Regions from separate parts of the Vibrio echinoideorum genome, predicted to be linked through region 3. Evidence: riboswitches for the same ligand, from Rfam matches in the RefSeq annotation. Region 3 holds a riboswitch; each other region holds the start of a gene.
The links. Region 3 has a riboswitch for thiamine pyrophosphate ahead of thiD (bifunctional hydroxymethylpyrimidine kinase/phosphomethylpyrimidine kinase). Riboswitches for the same ligand answer to the same signal wherever they lie in the genome.
Positions count from the first base shown of each region.

Region 1: it holds a riboswitch for thiamine pyrophosphate, as region 3 does, so the genes downstream of both, thiB (thiamine ABC transporter substrate binding subunit) here and thiD (bifunctional hydroxymethylpyrimidine kinase/phosphomethylpyrimidine kinase) in region 3, are expected to answer to the same signal.
Region 2: it holds a riboswitch for thiamine pyrophosphate, as region 3 does, so the genes downstream of both, thiC (phosphomethylpyrimidine synthase ThiC) here and thiD (bifunctional hydroxymethylpyrimidine kinase/phosphomethylpyrimidine kinase) in region 3, are expected to answer to the same signal.

Region 1 is NZ_AP025483.1:356,840-364,679, reverse strand. It holds gene thiP (thiamine/thiamine pyrophosphate ABC transporter permease ThiP) at 1-1,324, opposite strand, end outside; gene thiB (thiamine ABC transporter substrate binding subunit) at 1,432-2,424, opposite strand; TPP riboswitch at 2,478-2,597, opposite strand; gene OCV36_RS01720 (flavin prenyltransferase UbiX) at 2,641-3,264, opposite strand; gene mpl (UDP-N-acetylmuramate:L-alanyl-gamma-D-glutamyl-meso-diaminopimelate ligase) at 3,302-4,660, opposite strand; gene fbp (class 1 fructose-bisphosphatase) at 4,931-5,941, shown strand; gene OCV36_RS01705 (DUF2799 domain-containing protein) at 6,035-6,394, opposite strand; gene OCV36_RS01700 (gamma-glutamylcyclotransferase family protein) at 6,476-6,832, opposite strand; gene tamB (autotransporter assembly complex protein TamB) at 6,906-7,840, opposite strand, start outside.
Region 2 is NZ_AP025483.1:34,597-42,436, forward strand. It holds rRNA gene OCV36_RS00140 (23S ribosomal RNA) at 1-1,324, shown strand, start outside; rRNA gene rrf (5S ribosomal RNA) at 1,422-1,537, shown strand; tRNA gene OCV36_RS00150 (tRNA-Asp) at 1,605-1,681, shown strand; tRNA gene OCV36_RS00155 (tRNA-Trp) at 1,742-1,818, shown strand; gene OCV36_RS00160 (multicopper oxidase family protein) at 2,138-3,520, shown strand; gene crcB (fluoride efflux transporter CrcB) at 3,621-4,004, shown strand; TPP riboswitch at 4,067-4,165, shown strand; gene thiC (phosphomethylpyrimidine synthase ThiC) at 4,296-6,245, shown strand; gene OCV36_RS00175 (thiamine phosphate synthase) at 6,245-7,537, shown strand; gene OCV36_RS00180 (HesA/MoeB/ThiF family protein) at 7,527-7,840, shown strand, end outside.
Region 3 is NZ_AP025484.1:1,277,790-1,285,629, forward strand. It holds gene OCV36_RS21850 (methyl-accepting chemotaxis protein) at 1-37, shown strand, start outside; gene thiM (hydroxyethylthiazole kinase) at 173-958, opposite strand; gene tenA (thiaminase II) at 988-1,668, opposite strand; gene OCV36_RS21865 (ABC transporter substrate-binding protein) at 1,677-2,633, opposite strand; gene OCV36_RS21870 (ABC transporter permease) at 2,754-3,569, opposite strand; gene OCV36_RS21875 (ABC transporter ATP-binding protein) at 3,562-4,320, opposite strand; gene thiD (bifunctional hydroxymethylpyrimidine kinase/phosphomethylpyrimidine kinase) at 4,310-5,203, opposite strand; TPP riboswitch at 5,300-5,411, opposite strand; gene OCV36_RS21885 (DMT family transporter) at 5,510-6,427, opposite strand; gene OCV36_RS21890 (helix-turn-helix domain-containing protein) at 6,513-7,241, opposite strand; gene OCV36_RS21895 (DUF4382 domain-containing protein) at 7,415-7,840, opposite strand, start outside.

The DNA of each region.
Region 1 (7,840 bases), on a different replicon from region 3:
TAAAGCCAGTCATCCCTAGACTCGCACAAACATACTGATACTGCTGAGACAGGTGCAACATAGGTTGAGCCAAGGTTTTAATCACGTAAGGCAGCGCCATCAAGCTGTTCACGGCAATCACAATAAAGAAAGCCAAGCTGAACACATCGGTAAATGAACGCAGCAATAAAAAAAGACCAGTACTGATCACTAACCCCGGCGTCACTAAAATAATCGTGCCAATCAGCTCGATTTTATCGGCTCGAAAATTCTTGTTCTGTAAGCGCCATGCACGACTGGTCAGCAGTATCGCAATACCGATAAAGACAGCGATAACACTGGCCAAAGAAGCCACCCGAACCGAAGTCATTAACGCCGCCCAAAACGGTTCACTGCTGAGTACCGTCAACGCTTGTGAGTTAATTCCACTGAAGATAACCATGGCTAATGGCGGCAATACCAGCATTGAGACTACGATGATCCAAAAGCTATCCCAAGCTTTTGACCACCAGCTGTCCTTAACCAAATATTTCTCTTCCGACAGCTGACTGGCTGTCACGGAAATAGGCTTAGACAAACGCTGAATACTCACCGCTAGCACACCACACAATAGCATTTGCCATATTGCGAGTAACGCACCAGCCTGCAGGTCAAAGTCGAATTTAATTGCTTGATAGATGGCCAACTCGATAGTGGTCGACTTTGGGCCTCCACCTAAAGCCATTACAGTAGCAAAGCTGGTAAAACACAACATGAAGACTAAGCCACAAACATGTGGCAGTTGCTGCCTTAAACGCGGCCATTCAACCCATTTAAATTTATTCCAGTGACTCATACCCAAATGAGCACACAGCTTATGTTGCTCGGCAGGCACGGTATCCAAAGCTTGTAAAAGTAAACGGCTAGCATAAGGCAGGTTAAAGAAGATATGTGCGAGCAAAATGCCATTCAAACCATAAATCGAGAATGGTAATTCAATGTCGAAGTTAGCCAAAAATTTAGCTAGCCAACCACTGTTGCCATAAATCGCGAGCAAGCCAAAGACACCAACTAACACAGGCAGAACCAAGGTCGAGGCGAACAGCCTTAACAACAGAGCTCGTCCAAAAAATTGCCTGCGACATAGAGCGTGAGCAATGGGTATAGCAAAGCCAACACTCAGTAAAGTTGAGAGTGTCGCTTGATAAAAACTGAATTTCGTTACATGCCAATAGTAAGGATCGGACCATACTTGGCTGATATCAAGAGAAGGGGCATTGCTAAGCAATGCCCCAACTGCTGAAACCACGAAGGCGGTAATGAGTATCGCAACCCAGATCCCGACCTTAGGTGTTTTCTTTATCATAAATTGATTTTTTACCGTAAATAGTTCGCTCAAAGTATATTGAACGAACCTTTAAATACAGAAAGTTAAAAGCTAGTTTTTAGAAAGCTAATCGTTAGACAATTAAGTTAGAAAGTAAGTGCACTCTGCCATTCGCGAATCCAAGCCTTACGCTTAGAGGCGATTTCTTCAGGCGTAAAGCTCAGAGCTTTCTGCGGTACCGTTAACTGCTCGAACCCTTTTGGTAGTTCGATGTCAGTCACTGGGTACATCCAGTTGCCCGTTGGCATTGCCGATTGGAACTCGTCACTTAGGATAAACGCCATAAACTCATCAGCCAGTTTTTCGTTCTTACTGCCTTTAACCTTAGCTGCCACTTCGACTTGAGTGTAATGGCCTTCTTCGAAGCTTGCAGCTGCGTACTTAGAGTCACTTTCTGCAATGATGTGGTAAGCCGGAGATGTTGTGTAAGACAAGACTAAGTCCGACTCGCCTTCTAAGAACATAGAGTAAGCCTCAGACCAGCCTTTAGTAACCGTAACCGTCTTCTGAGCAAGCTTCTTCCAAGCTGCTGTCGCTTCATCACCGTATACTGACTTCATCCATAGCATCATGCCTTGACCCGGCGTTGATGTACGTGGGTCTTGGTAAATAACCTTGAGGTCGTCACGCTGCTCAACCAGTTCTTTCAAGCTCTTAGGTGGGTTTGCTAGTTTCTCTTTGTTATAGATAAACGCAAAGTAGCCAAAGTCATAAGGGACAAAGGTGCTGTCGTTCCAGCCGTTAGGAAGTGTCACTGATGACGTATCAACACTGTGCTCAGTCAATAAACCCGTCGCTTTTGCTTCAGCCATTAGATTGTTATCTAGGCCTAACACGATATCTGCTTTGCTATTACTGCCTTCAAGGCGCAAGCGGTTCAGAATCGACACGCCATCTTCTAGCGCGACAAAGTTCACATCGCAACCACACTTTTCTTCAAATGCTTTTTCAACGGCAGGACGAGGGCCCCAATCCGCTGCAAAAGAGTCATAGGTGTAAACCGTTAGGGTATTGTCTGCAGCAAAGGCAGAAAAAGAGATGGCTGTAGTAACAGCAAGAGTTGTTAATGTGAATTTCACTGGACGCTCTCCATGGTCTGAGCGGCACAGGTTTGAGGGAGGAGAACGGTAGAAGTTGTTCCTAACTCAATTCCTACGCCAGCATTATCTGGTTCAGGTTTACGGGTCCCAAGCACTTGCTTGATCTCAGCTCGCATTCATTATTTGAATGGTTCGCTCCCCGATGAGTGTTCAGAATTGTAATTCGAATTTTAACAATAAGCTATCAAGTTTGGATCAATTACGTTGATCGTAACCCCAACGTGGCACTAAACCTTGCTCGATGCCAAGATGATCCAAAATGCGCGCCACCATAAAATCGACCAGATCTTCAATCGACTTAGGTTGATGATAAAAACCCGGAGCGGCAGGCATAATCGTCACACCCATGGTCGATAGCTTATGCATGTTCTCTAAGTGCAGCGTCGAAAATGGCGTCTCACGAACCACCAACAATAGTTGGCCTCGTTCTTTCATGACCACATCTGCAGCTCGTTCAATCAGATTATCCGATAAGCCATGAGCAATTGAAGCCAAGCTTCCTGCGGAACATGGGCAGACTACCATCTGCTTCGGCGCTGCAGAACCAGAGGCAACCGGCGAGAACCAATCATCTTTGCCACACACCACCAGCTTTTCGGGGTCACACCCAAGGTGTTTAACCAAAGCTTGTTTCGCTGCATCTGGTCCAGCAGGTAACTTAAGTTCATGCTCGGTCGCCAACACCACTCGCGCAGCCGACGATATCAGTAAATAAACCTGATAATCCGCCGCCAAAAGGCATTCAAGTAAACGCAGGCCATAAGGCGCACCTGATGCGCCAGTGAAAGCGAGGGTTATAGCTTTATCGTATTTTGTCATGTTCTCAATTACTTCAAAATATAAGGTCGTGGATCAGTTAGCCCTTGAGTGCCAACGCATCCAACAATTTCTGGTGAATACCACCAAAGCCACCATTACTCATTACTAAGATTTGGTCGCCCGCTTGTGCCTCTGAGACAATTCTAGCAACGAATGCATCCATGTCATCACTTACATGTGCGGGTTGATGGCACGCATCGGCAACATCTTGTACAGACCAATCAATGTTATCCGGCTGGAATAAGTAGGTAGAATCCGCCTGTTTGAGCGAATCAGCCAAGGTTTCTTTATGCACACCACGCTTCATGGTGGCAGAACGAGGCTCTAAAACGGCAATGATTTTTTTCGTATCGACCTTATTACGTAAGCCACCCAGAGTAAGTTCAATCGCCGTTGGGTGATGTGCAAAATCGTCATAGACAGAAACACCGCCCACCTCACCTTTAAACTCTAAGCGACGCTTGGTATTAATGAAAGTTGCCAGTGATTCACATCCTAAGTCGGGTGTCACACCAACATGTCTTGCCGCCGCAATCGCCATCAAGGCATTACTTACGTTATGATCGCCAACCAAATCCCAGTCTACGGTTCCAACACATTCGTCTTGGAAATAGACCTCAAATTTGGAGCCATCTTTAACCAGTTTCTTAGCATCCCAATCGCCAAATTCGCCGCTCGATTCAGTCTCACTCCAGCAACCACGAGATAACACATCTTGGATCGCGGTATCTTGCTTCGGTGAGAAAATACGGCCATTGCTTGGCACTGTGCGGACCAAATGATGGAACTGTCGCTTGATCGCTTCAAGATCATCAAAGATATCCGCATGATCGAACTCAAGATTATTCATCACTAACGTTCTTGGATGATAATGAACGAACTTAGATCGTTTATCGAAAAAAGCACTGTCGTATTCGTCGGCTTCAACCACGAAGAACATACTTTCACCAAGGCGAGCAGATATACCAAAGTTACCCAACACACCGCCAACTAAGAAGCCCGGTGCATAGCCACAGTCTTCCAAGATCCAAGCCAACATGCTTGATGTAGTAGTCTTGCCATGCGTTCCCGAGACCGCAAGAACCCAACGGTCATGCAGTAGAAATTCTTGCAACCATTGCGGGCCAGATGTGTATCTAAGGTTATTATCCAATACATACTCAACACACGGGTTACCACGGCTCATGGCATTACCGATAACCACGAGATCAGGCCTTGGCTCTAATTGACTAGGGTCGAACCCTTCAATAATCTCAATCCCCTGAGACTCCAACAAGGTGCTCATTGGAGGATAAACATTCGCGTCACTACCCGTAACCTTGTGACCTAATTGACGAGCCAATACCGCGGCACCACCCATGAAGGTGCCACAAATTCCTAAGATGTGAATATGCATATATTGCTTCCAAACGCTTGGCTAAATGAGCCATGTCTAAATCAAACTACTTGCACTCATTATCATTAAATGGCGATTAAAAGCGAGCAGCAATGCAAAACAAATTTAGTCGACATAGTAAGTGAGATCTGTGTCGCTTAGTTCATTACCATTAAAAAGATCTAACCTTTAGAATTTAGGTAAGCGTCTAGATGAATAAAGCCCACTCAAGAGGCCTAATCTACAGTGCTCAAATCCCCCCTAATATTGAGAGAAGTTTAAGGAAATAACATGTCTGAGATGCGCACCCTTGGTGAGTTCATTGTTGCAAAACAAAATGACTTTCCCCATGCAAGTGGTGATCTATCATCCCTTTTGTCATCAATTCGTCTTGCTGCAAAAATTGTTAACCGTGAAATCAACAAAGCAGGTCTTGTCGACATTACTGGCGCTGTTGGTACAGACAACGTTCAAGGTGAAGAGCAACAAAAGCTAGACCTTTACGCGAACGACAAATTTAAAGCGGCTCTAGAAGCTCGTGACCAAGTTTGTGGTGTAGCAAGTGAAGAAGAAGACGAAGCGGTTGCCTTCAATAAAGAGCTCAACAAAAACGCAAAATACGTTGTTCTGATGGATCCATTAGATGGCTCTTCAAACATCGATGTGAATGTATCGGTTGGTACAATTTTCTCTATCTACCGTCGAGTATCACCGATTGGCACTCCGCCAACACAAGAAGATTTCCTACAACCTGGACACAAGCAAGTCGCTGCGGGTTACGTAATTTACGGTTCTTCAACCATGCTTGTTTACACAACAGGTGCTGGCGTAAATGGCTTCACCTACGACCCATCGCTGGGTACCTTCTGTCTATCTCATGAAAACATGATGATCCCTGATGAAGGCAAGATTTACTCGATCAACGAAGGTAACTACTTCCGTTTCCCTACGGGTGTTAAAAAGTACATCAAGTACTGCCAAGAAGATGAGCCGAGTGATAACCGTCCTTACACCTCTCGTTACATTGGCTCTCTAGTATCAGACTTCCATCGTAACCTGCTGAAAGGCGGTATCTACTTATACCCAAGCACACAAAGTCACCCTCAAGGAAAACTGCGTCTGTTGTACGAGTGCAACCCAATAGCTTTCCTTATGGAACAGGCTGGTGGTATCGCATCAGACGGTGTTCAACGTATCATGGATATCAAGCCAACTGAGTTGCACCAACGTGTACCTTTCTTTGTTGGAACGACAGATATGGTTCGCAAAGTAGAAGAGTTTCTTGAGCTTAACCGAGACTAATTCTCTCGCTTATTTCTCGAAATAGCGTCACTAAAAAAGCCAGCATCACAGATGCTGGCTTTTTTAGTGACGCTATTTAAGCGCGAGACAGTATTATCGAATTTCAAACTTCGATTCTGCGCCCCGTTCAAAGTTGAAACGGAACCATTTATCGACATCATCGCAAATCCCGAGGTAAGTCTCACCACGGCGCCCTAAAGCTCTTGGGTTTTGAGAACAATACTGAGTTTTACCGACTTCATAACCTTGCCCGTATGCTGCATATAAATTTGCATCAATCGATGGTGATGAGGCTGCTTCAGCCAAGCTCATTTCACTCTGCTTTGTTTTTCCTTTGAGTGCCCTTTCTTCACCAAAGCTCTGCCAATCGGTCGTGTTCATTGATGTCGGTGGTGGTGGAGTTTGCACACAACCAAATAGCGATAATGATAGTACCAATAATAGATATTTCATAATTTCCTCCTGATGGAAAAGACTAGCCTGTACATTAAGACTGTTAGCTATTACGTCAGAATGCTTTCAGTAGTTCATTTACTATAGCGAGTTGCTTCGCTTACACCAGTCACCCGAAAGTATTTCTTTATTAGCTGTTAGATCAAGCTGATACAAATATACCCATGCTAATCCAAATATAGTCTCTATTTGCTCGCGACGATACTCAATCGGAACATCTTCTAGCCGATCGAGCGACGCCAAAACTTCGTCGTTAATGATATAGACCTCACCAACGACACTTTTCTTTCCAAGAATCATCGCTGGATAAGCAACTAAGTCAAAAAGAGCATAACTTTGTGGTGTATCAAACCTGCCTAAGTACTCGCATTGCTGCAAATAGTGGTGGTTCGATTGACCTTGTCTCAACGTTCCATATACAAAAACAAGATGCTGCATAAATACCCCATAATCCTTTCGATTTGCATGCCGACCAATGAATGAAACCTCAGCAACTCGAATTCAAATTGATTTACTCAAATTCAAATTGATAAAGAAGATCCACTGCACTATCGAGACCAGATACGGCTTCCACGTAGAGATCCTGCATCAATCGATAACGAACGGTAAACTCGCCTAACGAGTTAAAGATACCCACACCATATTTCACCTGTAAACCTGGGAGAATATAGCCACTTACCGTAACCTGAGAGTCATCCCCAGAGCCTGCTGTGTCCAGTTGTAAATCCTGTACACCAAAGGCTTCGCCGATTTCACCAACGACCTTACCGCTCTTCGCTAAGCTCAAACCAATTAACGTAGTCGTCATAGAACCACTCGACTCTCCATCGATATCTTGACCACGTAAAATATAAGACAGCGCGTTGGCTTGTGGCATGGCAGGATCAGAATAAATCTCGATGGTTGGCTCTGTCGCAGGGCCTGTAACTCGAATACCTGCAGTCACATCATCTTGAGTATTATCCGGGTTACGAATCGCATTTATTGCCACGTATGGCTGATCTGGAGGTCCATTCATCAGGATTTTACCCTCTTCGATCAAGAGATCTTGCCCGAATGATTGATAAGTACCATCCACGATATTCACTTCACCTGTGATAAATGGGCCTTGATCTTTTTGAGCTACATTCAACTTACCGACTAAATCACCTTCTAAGCCAAAAGCAGAAAGTTTAAAGTCATCCCCTATCGAGATATTAATATTGGTTACAACATCAAATGGGATCGTCGATTCAGTCTCAGGTTTGAGGTCTTTATTTAAAATGATCTGATCAGAAGAAACGCCGATAGCCGAAGGCGGTAAATCTTCAACCAAAATTCGTCCCCAAGGCAATTTAATGTCGCCCGTTATTTTGGCCAACTTTGGAGTGACATCAATGGTCATGTCAGGAACAACTTTAACCTTAACCATCGGTGGAACATCGACCATCAATTCGTCTGCAAAGA
Region 2 (7,840 bases), on a different replicon from region 3:
CTTCAGATTGTAAGGAATCGTACCCCAAACCGACACAGGTGGTCGGGTAGAGAATACCAAGGCGCTTGAGAGAACTCGGGTGAAGGAACTAGGCAAAATGGTACCGTAACTTCGGGAGAAGGTACGCTCTTATCAGTGAAGTCCCTTGCGGATGGAGCAGACGAGAGTCGCAGATACCAGGTGGCTGCAACTGTTTATTAAAAACACAGCACTGTGCAAAATCGTAAGATGACGTATACGGTGTGACGCCTGCCCGGTGCCGGAAGGTTAATTGATGGGGTTAGTCTTCGGACGAAGCTCTTGATCGAAGCCCCGGTAAACGGCGGCCGTAACTATAACGGTCCTAAGGTAGCGAAATTCCTTGTCGGGTAAGTTCCGACCTGCACGAATGGCGTAATGATGGCCACGCTGTCTCCACCCGAGACTCAGTGAAATTGAAATCGCTGTGAAGATGCAGTGTACCCGCGGCTAGACGGAAAGACCCCGTGAACCTTTACTACAGCTTGGCACTGAACATTGAACCTACATGTGTAGGATAGGTGGGAGACTATGAAATTGCGTCGCTAGATGTGATGGAGTCGTCCTTGAAATACCACCCTTGTAGTTTTGATGTTCTAACGTTGGTCCCTGAATCGGGATTACGGACAGTGCCTGGTGGGTAGTTTGACTGGGGCGGTCTCCTCCCAAAGAGTAACGGAGGAGCACGAAGGTGGGCTAAACACGGTTGGACATCGTGTGGTTAGTGCAATGGCATAAGCCCGCTTGACTGCGAGAATGACAATTCGAGCAGGTGCGAAAGCAGGTCATAGTGATCCGGTGGTTCTGAATGGAAGGGCCATCGCTCAACGGATAAAAGGTACTCCGGGGATAACAGGCTGATACCGCCCAAGAGTTCATATCGACGGCGGTGTTTGGCACCTCGATGTCGGCTCATCACATCCTGGGGCTGAAGTCGGTCCCAAGGGTATGGCTGTTCGCCATTTAAAGTGGTACGCGAGCTGGGTTTAGAACGTCGTGAGACAGTTCGGTCCCTATCTGCCGTGGGCGTTGGAAAATTGAAAGGGGCTGCTCCTAGTACGAGAGGACCGGAGTGGACGAACCTCTGGTGTTCGGGTTGTCATGCCAATGGCATTGCCCGGTAGCTAAGTTCGGAATCGATAACCGCTGAAAGCATCTAAGCGGGAAGCGAGCCTTGAGATGAGTTTTCCCTGGCACTATAAGTGTCCTAAAGGGTTGTCGTAGACTACGACGTTGATAGGCAGGGTGTGTAAGTGCTGCGAGGCATTGAGCTAACCTGTACTAATTGCCCGTGAGGCTTAACCATACAACACCCAAGGGGTTTTGTGGACTCAGATGTATCAGACCTTGAATGAGTTTGAAGAGAAATACTTTTAGATAAGCTTTCCGAATTTTAAAATTTGCTTGGCGACCATAGCATTGTGGACCCACCTGATTCCATGCCGAACTCAGAAGTGAAACACAATAGCGCCGATGGTAGTGTGGGGTTTCCCCATGTGAGAGTAGGACATCGCCAGGCTTTAAATTAAATCTTTAGGTCGACCGACCTGGGGATATGGACGCTCACTTAGTGAGTTGACCACTGCGGAGTGGTAGTTCAGTTGGTTAGAATACCGGCCTGTCACGCCGGGGGTCGCGGGTTCGAGTCCCGTCCACTCCGCCACTTATTCGATAACCTCGCCTAGTGCGAGGTTTTTTCGAATCTGAAGCAAGATAAAGTTTTAGGGGTGTAGCTCCAATTGGCAGAGCAGCGGATTCCAAATCCGCGTGTTGGGAGTTCGAATCTCTCCACCCCTGCCATATTTAAAGCTCCAGCAGAAATGCTGGAGCTTTTTTGTATCTGTCACTTTTTCAAAGTGACGTTGAGGACCGGAGTGTCAGCCAAGTCGACTATATTGATCCCCATCGAAGCAGAAATCCTAGAGTCTTTTTGATTTACATTTGTTCGATTTTTAATCGATAATTACCTACCTTGAATAGAATATTGTCTTAGAAATGTAAGTGCTTACTTATCTCAGTCTCTTTTATAAGCAATTAACAACACAATCCACACTTCTTTATGAGAATTATTCTCAATATTTTGTTACATTTTGGTCGTTATTACTAAAAGGCAACAAATATGGATATTTCCCGTCGTAAGTTTATTCAATCATCTCTCGCTATATCTGCACTAACAGTACTCCCCGCTTGTTCAATGAAGCGGTCTGCTGATGAGCAAGGAAAGTATGTTTATGACTTAACTGCTGAGCCCTCAACAGCAGAGTTAGTGAAGGGATTTAATACCAATATTTTGGGTTTCAATGGACAGATTCCTGCTCCAACGATTCAGTGTCGACAAGGTGAGAAGGTAATAATTCGTTTTACCAATAAGCTATCAGAACCTACTACCATTCATTGGCATGGCCTAAGAATTCCAATCGAAATGGATGGCGTTCCTTTCTTGAGCCAACCTCCTATTATGCCTGGCGAAACATTCATTTATGAATTTACGCCGCCAGATGCCGGTACGTTTTGGTATCACCCACACATGAATAGCGTGAAGCAGCTTGGTATGGGCTTAGTTGGTCTTATTATCGTAGAAGAGAGTAATCCAGTACGGTTCGATGAAGAACACGCATTGATGCTTAAGCATTGGCACATCGACAAACAGGGTCAATGGAAAGATTTAATGATCCCACGACTCAGTGCTCGTATGGGCACTCCTGGTGAGTGGAGTAGTGTTAATGGAATCCATGAACCCATATATCAGTTGAAGCAGTATGCAGCGACTAGACTGCGTATTGCTAATGTCGATAATACGATCACTTACCCTATTGCTGTCGAAGGGGCTGAAGCATGGGTTATAGCCATCGATGGTAATCCTGTAAAAACGCCTTATAAACTGACTCAACATAAAATTGGTCCGGGTATGCGTGTTGATATCGGATTGATCGCTCCTAAAGCAGGGGAGCGAGTTAACGTTCTCCAAATGAAGGGGCGTTTCCCATTTCCTTTATGTGAATTTGAAGTCGTAGACTCAACATTTACTCAAGAGCGGGTGTTGCCATTATTACCATTGAATCCAGTACCTAACCTAGATATTGCTAATGCTGAAGAGATCGATTTTGTATTCGAGTGGGAGGGCGCGGTATCACCAGTGTCTAAAGATGGGAAGTCCATGCCTAAGTTTTGGCTTGCTAATAAAAGAGCATGGGAAGGAATGAGTAAAGATAATATTCCTAAACCGTTGGCAACTTTAGAACTAGGTAAGACTTACATATTCGATCTTAAGAACGTTACTCAATATCATCACCCGATTCATATTCATGGTCATACATTCACTGTATTGGAAATTGATGGTAAAAAAATTGAAGAACCTTTCCATACAGATACTGTGCTACTTGGAAAAAATGGCCGAGCTAAAGCTGCATTTGTTGCAGACAACCCAGGGCGTTGGATGTACCACTGTCATGTTATTGAACACATGAAAACGGGATTGATGGGATATATTGAAGTTAAGTGACACCTGTAACGTTTAATATTTGCGCATGCATTCTTAGTTTATACCCTCGCTTTTATCGGCGGTAAAGCTAGAATATAGGGACTATTGTTTGGGAGGATTCATGGGTCAGTTATCTATTTTAGGTTTTATTGCCATTGGTGGCGCATTTGGTGCTTGTTCGCGTTATTTGATTTCAGAGTTATGTGTGGTGATGCTAGGACGTGGCTTCCCTTACGGTACGCTGACAGTTAACGTAATTGGCTCTTTAATTATGGGTTTACTCATCGCAGCGTTTGAGAATGAGATGGTTGCGACAGAACCATGGAGGCAGATCATCGGTCTTGGTTTCCTTGGAGCACTGACTACATTTTCTACATTTTCGATGGATAACGTGCTTCTTATGCAGCAGGGTGCTTTCTTTAAGATGGGACTCAATGTGCTACTCAACGTGGTTCTCAGCATCTCAGCAGCATGGATCGGCTTCCAACTTTTGATAAAGTCTTAAAACTTTCTTACGATTTGTTAACAACTCGGCTTGGTTTATCCAAGCCGTTTTTATATACTCGATCGAACTTGTCGGAGTGCCATATGGCTGAGACCGTTAACTCGGGATCCGTTGAACCTGATCAGGCTAATACCTGCGAAGGGAACAAGAGTAGGTATCTAACTAGAATCCTTCTAGAGATCTATCTCCAGATCACAACTGTATTTTCTTGTTGTAATCCCTCTTGTAGCATCAAATCCGTCAAGCATTTTTATCCCTATAAATAATGGCTAAAAGCCAAGGAAAAATGCTATGTCGAGTCGTAAACAAGCAAGACTGGAAGCGAAGAATTTCATTGATTCTTTATCCGTACAACCTTATCCAAATTCAAAAAAAGCTTACATCCAAGGATCTCGAGCGGACATTCAAGTCCCTGTCCGAGAAATATCACTCGCTGATAGCCTTGTGGGTGGCAGCAAAAAAGAGCCTGTATTCGAACCTAATGTACCTATTCAAGTTTACGATACCTCCGGTGTTTATACAGACCCTACACACGAAATAGACCTGTATAACGGTCTTCCTAAGTTGCGAGAGCAATGGATTGATGAGCGTGGCGATACGGAACTGTTAGACGATGTAAGCTCTGTTTACACCAAAGAACGTTTAGAAGATGAAACCCTAGACGACCTTCGTTACGGCAATCTACCTAGAATTCGTCGTGCTACAGGTAACCAATGTGTTACCCAGCTGCATTATGCTCGTCAAGGCATTATCACTCCTGAGATGGAGTACATTGCAATACGTGAGAATATGGGACGTCAGAAGTTTGCTGATGAGCAGCTTAATCATCAACACCCTGGCCATAACTTCGGTGCCAACCTACCGAAAGAAATTACCCCTGAGTTCGTGCGCAAAGAAGTTGCAGAAGGTCGAGCTATTATCCCTTCAAACATCAATCACCCAGAATCAGAACCTATGATTATTGGCCGAAACTTCTTAGTGAAAGTGAACGCCAATATCGGTAACTCTTCAGTAAGCTCTTCGATTGAAGAAGAAGTTGAGAAGCTAGTCTGGTCGACTCGCTGGGGTGGCGATACCGTGATGGACCTTTCCACCGGCCGTAATATCCACGAGACTCGCGAATGGATCTTGCGTAACAGTCCGGTGCCGATTGGTACGGTTCCTATGTATCAGGCGCTTGAAAAAGTGAATGGCGTTGCGGAAGACCTTAACTGGGAAGTGATGCGTGATACCTTGATTGAACAAGCAGAGCAGGGTGTTGATTATTTTACTATCCACGCAGGTTTACTGCTTCGTTACGTCCCTATGACCGCTAAGCGTGTGACTGGCATTGTCTCTCGCGGCGGTTCTATCATCGCGAAATGGTGCCTTGCACATCATCAAGAAAGCTTCCTTTATACCCACTTCCGTGAGATCTGTGAGATCTGTGCGAAGTACGATGTTGCTCTGTCATTAGGTGATGGCCTGCGTCCGGGTTCGATTGCTGATGCTAATGATGAAGCTCAATTCTCGGAATTACGTACTCTAGGTGAGTTGACTAAAGTGGCTTGGGAATACGACGTTCAGGTGATCATTGAAGGTCCTGGGCATGTACCAATGCACCTAATCAAAGAGAATATGGACGAGCAGTTAGAGCACTGCCACGAAGCACCTTTCTATACTTTAGGTCCACTGACGACAGATATTGCCCCTGGTTACGACCATATTACCTCTGGTATTGGTGCCGCCATGATTGGTTGGTACGGCTGTGCGATGCTCTGTTATGTCACTCCTAAAGAACATTTAGGCTTACCAAACAAAGAAGACGTGAAGACTGGCTTGATTACTTACAAGCTGGCAGCACATGCAGCAGACTTGGCAAAAGGACATCCGGGCGCACAAATCCGCGACAATGCATTATCAAAGGCGCGTTTTGAATTCCGTTGGGAAGACCAATTTAATCTAGCTTTAGATCCGGAAACCGCGCGTTCTTTCCATGATGAAACTCTGCCACAAGAGTCGGGTAAGGTTGCTCACTTCTGCTCTATGTGTGGACCTAAATTCTGCTCGATGAAGATCTCTCAGGAAGTACGAGAGTATGCGAAAGACACCGAACAAGTGGCGGCTGATCAGGCTATCGAAATTAAGATGTTGGATAACCCGTTGGAAGGAATGCGTCAGAAATCACAAGAGTTCCGTGATACCGGCTCTGAACTTTACCACCCTGCAGTAGGTGCAAAAGAAGCTCAACTAGAGGAATAATGACAGTGAAGATACTCATCCCATCTCAAAATATTGAGTTAACGGGAGAGGTGCAGAACTGTCTATTGGTTGCTAAGCGACAAGGCTTTGCAACCGATGCAGTTGAGTTGGGCGTAAGCCCAACTCAATACTTCTCTATCGTTGATGCTCAGCAGGCGTTATCTATTGGCTTTGCTCATGATGTTGATTCATTGACGGTGTGTCAGCTAGCAGAACTGAACCATGTTGTTGATTACAGTCATTCAGTGGCGCTAGCTGGCGTCTGCGATGCTTTGGTACAAACTCCGAATACTATCTATATTGGTGTCTTAGATGATTCGGCTGTATTGGATATCTGGTCACACCTAGATGCTAATCGTGCTATCAATAGTGCAACTACAGCTCATCAGGAATTAGATAATCGCGGCCATTTTGCCTGGTTACTTACTTTGTTGGCGTTGGAGTTCCCACTAGAAGACGCACTAGTTTTAGCTCGATCAGCATCTAATGTTTCACGTGGAACATGGCCTGCACATTACCAAAATTTTCCTATCCCTGTTCTTGAAGATCAACTATTGGACATAAGCGTAGGTTGGGCTAACCAAGGGACATCACTTTCTTTTCCTGAGTTGAATAAGAGTAGCCTCGGTTTATACCCCGTAGTTGATGATGTCGAGTGGATCGAAAGATTACTCAAGCTTGGAATCAACACTGTCCAACTACGTATTAAGAACCCGCTGCAAGCGGACTTAGAACAACAAATCACACGATCTATCGAGCTTGGTCGAGAGCATAACGCTCAAGTTTTTATCAATGATTACTGGCAGCTTGCACTCAAGCATGACGCTTTTGGTGTTCATTTGGGGCAAGAGGATATTGAAGAATCAAACCTCTCACAGTTGAGCCAAGCGGGTATAAAGATTGGTTTATCGACTCATGGCTATTACGAGTTACTGCGCATTGTTCAAATCAACCCAAGCTATATTGCGCTAGGCCACATCTTTCCAACAACGACTAAGCAGATGCCATCAAAGCCTCAGGGTATAGTTCGTTTATCTCTGTATCAACAGCTGATTGATACTATCCCATATACAAAAGAACTCACCGGTTATCCGACGGTTGCTATTGGTGGTATTGACCAATCGACAGCTGAGCAGGTGTGGGATTGTAGGGTGTCGAGTTTGGCGGTTGTTCGTGCGATTACATTAGCGGAAGACCCTAAAAAGGTGATCGAATTTTTCGAAAAACTGATGGCGTCAAAACCTCCAGCTCTCAAAGAAGAGGTTATGCAGGAGCCTAGCTATGCTGAGTGACTTTGAATTTATTCGTTATCAACGACAAATTGCGTTACCTGAAGTCGGTGAACAAGGACAACGAAACCTATTAAATAGCCATGTGTTAGTGATTGGTTGTGGTGGCTTAGGTAATGCTGCGGCTCTTTACCTTGCAGCTTCTGGTGTTGGAAAGATCGTGTTGGTTGATGATGACTGTGTGGATTCATCTAACCTGCAACGACAGGTCGCGTTCAAAGAAATTCAGTTAGGTTCGCCTAAAGTCGAAGCTTTGAAGCAACAACTGAGCGAGCTCAATAGTCGCAGCCAAGTAAGAACCATCAA
Region 3 (7,840 bases):
TCACCTAGAGAGCCAAGTAAATCGATTTAGAACCTAGCTGACTTTCTGTCTCTGTTATTTAGAGCCTCGTTTATTGAAAACATGGCGAACACGGTTTATATAATAAGAAAGCCCTCAACACATATGTGTTGAGGGCTTTTTAATAAGCTACGAATGCAGATCTAGATTGAATCTACTGAACCTTCAAACGTTGAATCAGTGTCTCTTCGTCTAACTGGTACAGCTCATCAAGTAAGTTCATTTGCAAGCTACCTGGGCCGCGTGAGTTCTCAGCTGCGATTTCACCAACCACACCTAATACCGCCGCTGCCGCTAAACCACTTTCATCTCCAACAGCAGCGAAAGCGCCCGTTAATGCAGTAAGAGTACAACCCATGCCCGTCACATACGGCATCATTGGATGACCATTATTTAACGTAACAACGCTGTCTTTGGTGGCAACGTAATCTGTCTCACCAGAAATCACCACATTCGCACCGTATTCAGCCACTAAGCATTGCGCTGCGCCTAATGCAGCATCACTGCTATCCAGTGCATCAACGCCTTTGCTCTGTGCTTGCTCACCCGCTAACGCGATAATCTCAGACGCGTTACCACGAATGATCAACTTATCGGCTAAGCGTGCAATTTCACGAGAAGTCTCGGTACGCAGCGTACTTGCGCCACAACCCACAGGGTCAAGAACCACCACCTTGTTGTTCGCGTTCGCTTGCTCAACAGCAAAACACATTCTTGGCGTCCAAACACTGTCGAGCGTGCCAATGTTGATCACAAGCGCGCCAGAGAAAGACATCATCTCAGCCAGTTCTTGCTGCGAGTGCGCCATGATAGGCGAAGCGCCAATCGCCAATAACGCATTGGCCGTATTGTTCATCACGACGTAGTTGGTGATGTTCACAACCAGTGGTTTTTGCTCTCGTACTGCGCGCAACGATTGGATGATTTGTTCAGTTAGCATGGATAAATCCTTATTCGTAAAAGTCGCTTTTAAGCCGAGGTTGAGTCATTAAGTGCATTCAGCCCTTGCTGCCAAAAAGCCACTTCCATACGCGTTGCCGTTTTGAAGATATGAACGATGTTCTGACCGCGCTCGCTGTTGATATCAATTTCAGCAAGCAGCTGATTGAAGTATTCTGCGCCCGTTGCCACGCCAGATTGGAATTCTTCGCCGCCATACAGTTGCAGCCAGCTTGCATATGGGTTGCCTTCTAATACGGTATCGCTACTTTCTAGAAGTGCTTTACCAATCACAGCGTAACCAATTGAACACGGAGCCAGTGCCGCATAAAGATCGACAAGATCACCCGTCATACCCGCATCTAGAACGTAGCGCGTGTAAGCAACTGTACCGAAATCTTCCGGTTCGTTTTCTAGGTCAGATTCGGTTAAACCCCACTGACCACAGTAAGTCACGTGGTGAGAGATTTCAGAATCTAGCAGAGCATGAACACTTGGCAGTGCACGACGCATATCAGCCAGTGTTTTTGCCTTGTAAATCGCCAACGCATAAGCGCGGGCATACTGCTTCAAGAACAGAAAATCTTGTTTCAGATAATGCAGAAAACAGGGTTGAGCTAGCGTGCCGTTTGCCAGCGTTTTAACAAAATCATGCTCGGTGTAGTCTTGCCAATCTTGCTGACAGGCTTGGATTAAGTCTTGGTATTTCATGAGATTCCTTAGTCAAAAGTCGGTACGTAATCAGCGGCTTTTGGTAATGATTTGATAATGCCTTTGTCGAACATGAACTGTGCGTAATCGTCGTAACGTTTTAGATCAACCGCTGAAGGGCGAAGTGCAAAACGAGTCAGTGTGTCGTTCCATGCGCGTTGATTAAGCTCGTTGTTCAACGTATCTGGTGAATACGCAACAAACTCGCTCCATGACTCTTGTGGGTGGTTCACGATGTAAGTTGTTGCTTGCTCCAATGCTTTGTTGAACGCTTTGATCGCTTCATCATCGTGCTGCTTTGCGTTCGCAACAAAGATAAGCTCATCGTAAGCTGGCACACCGTGCTCTTCTGGGAAGAATGCTTTTGCTTTAAAACCTTCAAGGGCTAGCTGGTTAGTTTCGAAGTTACGTAGGCCACCCCAGATTGCATCTACCTTGCCCGATGCCAATGAAGATGAAAGTGCCCAACCGACATTGATGGTTTGCACGTCTGTAAATGCAACATTTTCTTGAGCTAGCATGGTACCGATAGTCGCTTCTTCGTTACCCGCAATCGCGATGCCGATCTTTTTGCCTTTCAGATCCGCTAATGAATCGTTCTTGCCGTTATCCAGTACCATTAGTGTGTTCAGTGGCGTCGCGATAAGGGTTGATGCACGAACTAAAGGAAGACCCGCTGCCACATCCATGGTTAAACTTGGTTGGTAAGTTACCGCTAAATCAACCTTACCTGCTGCGACAAGTTTCGCTGGCGTGCTTGGGTCTGCTGGTTCTTGGATTTCAACCTCTAAGCCTTGGTCAGCAAAGTAACCACGCTCTTGAGCAATCACAATCGGGCCGTGGTTCGGGTTTACAAACCAATCCAACATCAATGTCAGTTTCTTTTGTTCAGAGTCCGCTAGAGCATGACCTGAAACTAACGAAGCAAGCAGTGCCACTGCACCTACCAATTTGGTATTTTTCATAGTTAACCTTTCCTTTTGAATATTATTATTGTGTTTATAGAGCTCATTTTTAACGAGCTATTGTTGAGATAAATAGCGTTGAGCGAAGCCTTATTAAACAAAGTGTTATTGAGCAAGCCATTACTGGTTCTCCCAAGGGATAGCTTTTTTGAGTAACTTGTCTGTGATGAAGTAGAGCGATATAGACAGCACCGCCAAGATAAACAAGGCTGCAAACATCTCATCAATGATCATTCGCGCGTTGGCCTGTAGCATTAGATAACCCAGCCCTTCACTCGAACCCACCCACTCCCCGACGACCGCGCCAATTGGGGCAATAACCACCGCCACACGAATGCCAGACGCCAGTGTTGGCAGCGCAGCAGGTAGTTGGATATAACGCAGCAATTGCCATTTCGATGCGCCCATCGTTTTGGCAAGATCGAGATAGCCTGTCGGTGTATTTCGCAGACCGTCGTAGCAACAAGTGGTTACAGGGAAGAAGATAATGATCGCTGCCATCACCACCTTTGACGCGATGCCATAGCCAAGCCACAACATCAATACTGGAGCAATCGCAAACACAGGAATCGCTTGGCTAGCGATTAAGATAGGTAACAGCCAGCGTTTTAGTGGTTCGAACATCAACATCTGCAGGGCGAAAAATAGCCCCATCGACAAACCGAGTAGCAAGCCAAGTAAGATCTCTTGCGCAGTCACCCATGTATGTTTGAGTAACACATCGTAACGTTCGATTAGCTTAATAAAGACTTCTGCAGGCTCTGGCAGAATGAAGCTCGGCATCTCGAAGACAACCACAACTAGCTGCCATAAACCGAGAATCACGGCGCTGCTGATAAGCAAACGCATAACGGGATTCATCTGACGAGGGCGCTTAGTCGTGATCTGAGTGTTAGTTGAACGAGCCACAGCTTCGCTCCGCGTTAGATCATTCATAGTCACGCTCCAACTGATCTAAGATGGCTTGTTGTAACTCAGCACATTCACCATCTAACACTCGTGGTGTCGCTGTGTTAGGCACAGACAATGACTGAGCATTCGCAGGTGTGCCTTGCAACACATACAAATTGTCCGCCAAACGCACCGCTTCTTGTGGATCATGAGTGATCAACACAACGGTTTTATCTCTTAACAGTCCACACGCTAAGCTTTGTAACTTATGCCTTGTTACTGCGTCCAGCGCAGAGAAAGGCTCATCCATCAGCACAACAGGTTTGTCTTGCATCAAGGTGCGAGCCAAAGCAACACGCTGGCGCATGCCTCCAGACAACTGATCCGGCATCGCATTCGCATAATCAGCCAAACCAACCGCAGCTAACAACTCTAGTGCTTGATTGGTTTGCAGTGCTTTATCAGAAGCTGGATTTTGAAAACGATGACTCAGGCAAACATTGTCGATGACCGATAGCCATGGCAGTAACAAATCTTGCTGCGCCATGTAAGCGATGCGATCGGTTAAAGGCAATTCATCGGACGTTGCCAATGTGCCCTGCCACTCCACCTTGTCGTCCAGCAAGCCCGCCAGATAACGCAATACCGTGGTTTTTCCGCAGCCACTTCGACCCAACAATACCGTCCACTTACCTGCGTTTAAGCTAAGCGACAACCCAGATAAGGTCGCGTGCTCACTGTCGTTATAACGTAAGGAGGCATTGCTGAGCTGAACACCAACCGTATTAACGGACATTGCCGTGTCCAGCGAAGAAGTGATTTACAGGCCCATGGCCTTGGCCGACTTGCAGCTCATCAGCATGAGCAATCGCGCGCGAAATGTATTGTTTGCCTAGGTCAACAGCTTCTGCCAGCGTGTTGCCTTGAGCCAAAAAAGAAGCGATAGCCGAAGAGAGCGTACAACCCGTACCGTGGGTATTTTTAGTAGGAAAACGCTTCGCACTAATCAAAGCAGAGGTGGTTGGCAGAATCAGTAAGTCGTTACTGTTCTCATCTTTCTCTAAATGGCCGCCTTTGAGAAGTACCGCTTTCGCGCCCAGTGCGCGCAAGTCTTCAATCATGCCCTGCATGTCAGCTTCGCTTTCAGGTACCGGCTTGCCTGTTAACGCTGCGCCTTCAGGCAAATTAGGAGTAATGATGTCTGCCAGCGGAATCAGTTCTTGCTTCAGCGTCGTGATAGCTGAGTTTTCTAGAAGAAGATCGCCACTTGTCGCAACCATTACAGGGTCAATCACAAGATGCTTAGGTTGATACTGCTTAATTTTGTCTGCAACGACTTTGATGATTTGCGAATCGGCCAACATGCCGACTTTTACGGCCACGATATTCAGGTCAGTGAAAACCGCATCTAACTGGCTAGCGACATGATCAAGTGGGATTGGAAAAATGGCGGAAACGCCTTGAGTGTTCTGGGAAGTGATAGCGGTAATTACCGAACAAGCGAAACTACCTGTAGCAGACATGGCTTTAATATCAGCTTGGATACCTGCACCGCCGCCGCTGTCTGAACCTGCGATCGTCAATACAATCGGAGTGTTCGTTCGAATCGAACCATCAGCAGAGTGCTGTGAAACTGAGGCTTTTGGCGTTAAATCTTTTGAAATAGAACTGTGTGTCATTGTCGCTCCTACTATCTTACAAGACGCAGGAGAACGAACACTGATCGAAGGAGAAGTCGCATTAGGCTCATGAAAGTTTTCATGGGTGCAGACGTAGATCGAGTGCTTATAGTTCCCTACGCCAGTGTTAACTGAATCAGGTTCAACGGGTCTCGATTAACGATCTCAGCACACACCAAATAAGGTATATGCCCCCCGACTATTGATAGCGATAGTAACAGCACTCTCACAACTGAGATACTGATTTTATTCAATTATAAGAATTACGCATGAATAAACTTCAATTAGGCGCTACAAAACAAATACTTATAGCGTTCCTTTAGATGGCTTCGACTGTATCAACAAGCACAGCACAATCAGAAACATACCTAGCCAACCTATAAAAGGAATCAGCTCACCGACAACACAGACGGCAAGCACCGCTGCAACTACTGGTTCAAACAGGGTCAGCAGATTGGCACTACTAGCGGTGACATGGCGTAAACCAAAACTGAACGCGATATAGCCCAAGCATTGTGGAATTAACGTCAGATAACTGATGACTAATACGTTAATCTGCGAGGAAAACAGGTTCTCACCAGTAAACCAGAGCGTTGGCAGCAACAGCATCGCACCCAGGCCAAAAATACTACCCATCGCTGCTTGAGACTCAATGTTCTTGTCTATCAGTGCTTTTGTCGCCCAAAAATAAATGGCATAACACAACCCAGCGAGTAGACCTAAAGCAATACCCAACAGCTTGAGATCATCAGCGGATTCATTCGCCGCTGAAGATTCTGAAAACACCAACAGCCCAATGCCTACCACACCAATCGCAAAGCTAATGAGCCAACGCTTGTTGATATTATTCTTTTTGCTAATAAGACACTCTAACAGAGCAGAAAAGAAAGGTGCGGTAGCAATCGAAACCACTGTACCAATCGCCACGCCAGATAATTTCATTGAAGAATAGAAAGCTAAAGGATAGATCGCCAAAGCCAAAGCGCTCACGGTCAACAGCTTCTTGTTCTGCAAAAGCTTGTCGAAAGCGAATAGGATTTTTCGATACGCCAAGCCCGCTTGCATTAGACCACCGACGCCCATAGAAAAAGCACCAATTGCCAAGGGGCTTAGATCAGGTGCAAAGCTTGCGGCGGTGCCTGTCGTGCCCCATAAAATAGAAGCAAACAAGATGGCTAAAGTGCCCGTTTGGAATTCGTTAACGCGATTGATGGCAAGATTCATTTCTATTACCCAATTTTCAGTTCTGAAATAGATAATAGTTAATGTTGATAAACATTAGTTTGCCGAAAGGACGCTATTGTTGTTTCTAAAGACTGTCTTTCATTGAGCCTAAAAACGCCCTTGGAGACATCCCAAAGTGCTGAGAGAAGCGGCGACTGAAAGCAGAAACATCACTATATCCCACATTTTCGGCTATCAACTGAACCGGTAAATCGGTGTGGGTTAGCAAGGCTTGGGCTTTCTCCATGCGATATCGAGTGATGTATTTAAGCGCACTGATACCCAAGCACTCTTTGAAGCGTTTTTTGAATTGAGTAGGGCTCAAACAGGCCGTTTCTGCAAGCTGTGAAATGGATAACGGTTGCGTGTAGTTATCCGCGATCAGCCTTTGTACCGCACGGATTCTTGGGTCGATGCTCTTGCTCACTTGTTGTTGCTCTAACAGCAGTGAAAACACATCCAAGATTGATGACTCAATACCGCTATCGACCTGATATTCCAATTGCTTCTCTACAAACAACAGGAAGCTCATTAAAGGGGGTGTTATCGTGAAAACCGAGAGCTCATGCTCTAACAAATGCTGCGGTAACCCCACCATATCCGCGACAATAAACCGCGCGGCTTCATCCGCCTTAAACGCATGCGCTGTGGTTACTGGAATCACCACACATTCACCGACAGCGACCTTACCAACATACCCCACCATTTCAATGCTAATACTCCCTTGGATGGGCAGCACCAGTTGATGATAACCATCATGGGCATGAGTATTAAATTGCTTGGTGTAAGATCGAATGCTTAAGCTAGATTTCATGAGCAACGCCGGAGTACATTTCGCTAGGTTAAAGTAAGAGAGACAACGTTACATTATCACTACCCTATAGTCACACTCAATGCTCATCAAATTCATCTAGCTAGGTGACATGATCAAAAACGGCCTCCAAATAAGAGGCCGTATTTATTCGAATGCTAAATCACGTCAAAAATTTAGAACGATACTTGGCTATCCTGACCAACCACTACCTGAACACTATTTTGAATATCATAGATCTCAAAACCATCAGCAACCGGATCAGCATTGTCTTCATCACTGTCATGCTGCGCAGTACAGGTATAACCTAATGAATAAGTACCTGGATCAATAAAGCCCAGTGAGAATTCAAAATTAGTTTGGTCTTCACCAAGCACAACGGAAGCTGAAGTGACTGGTTTTACTTCCTCACTACCGCCAATCGGAGTCATGTCATCTTTGTCGATGTTGCCTTCATACAAGTAGACCGCCTGAACAAAGGTATTATCGGTTGTGAGCCTACAAGCATCAAAGGTTTGCTTCGCAACAGTACCTTCAATATTTCCTGTCTCAACCGTATTGATAAGGCTTACAGACGTTCTTTGAATAGTGTAATCAGGATA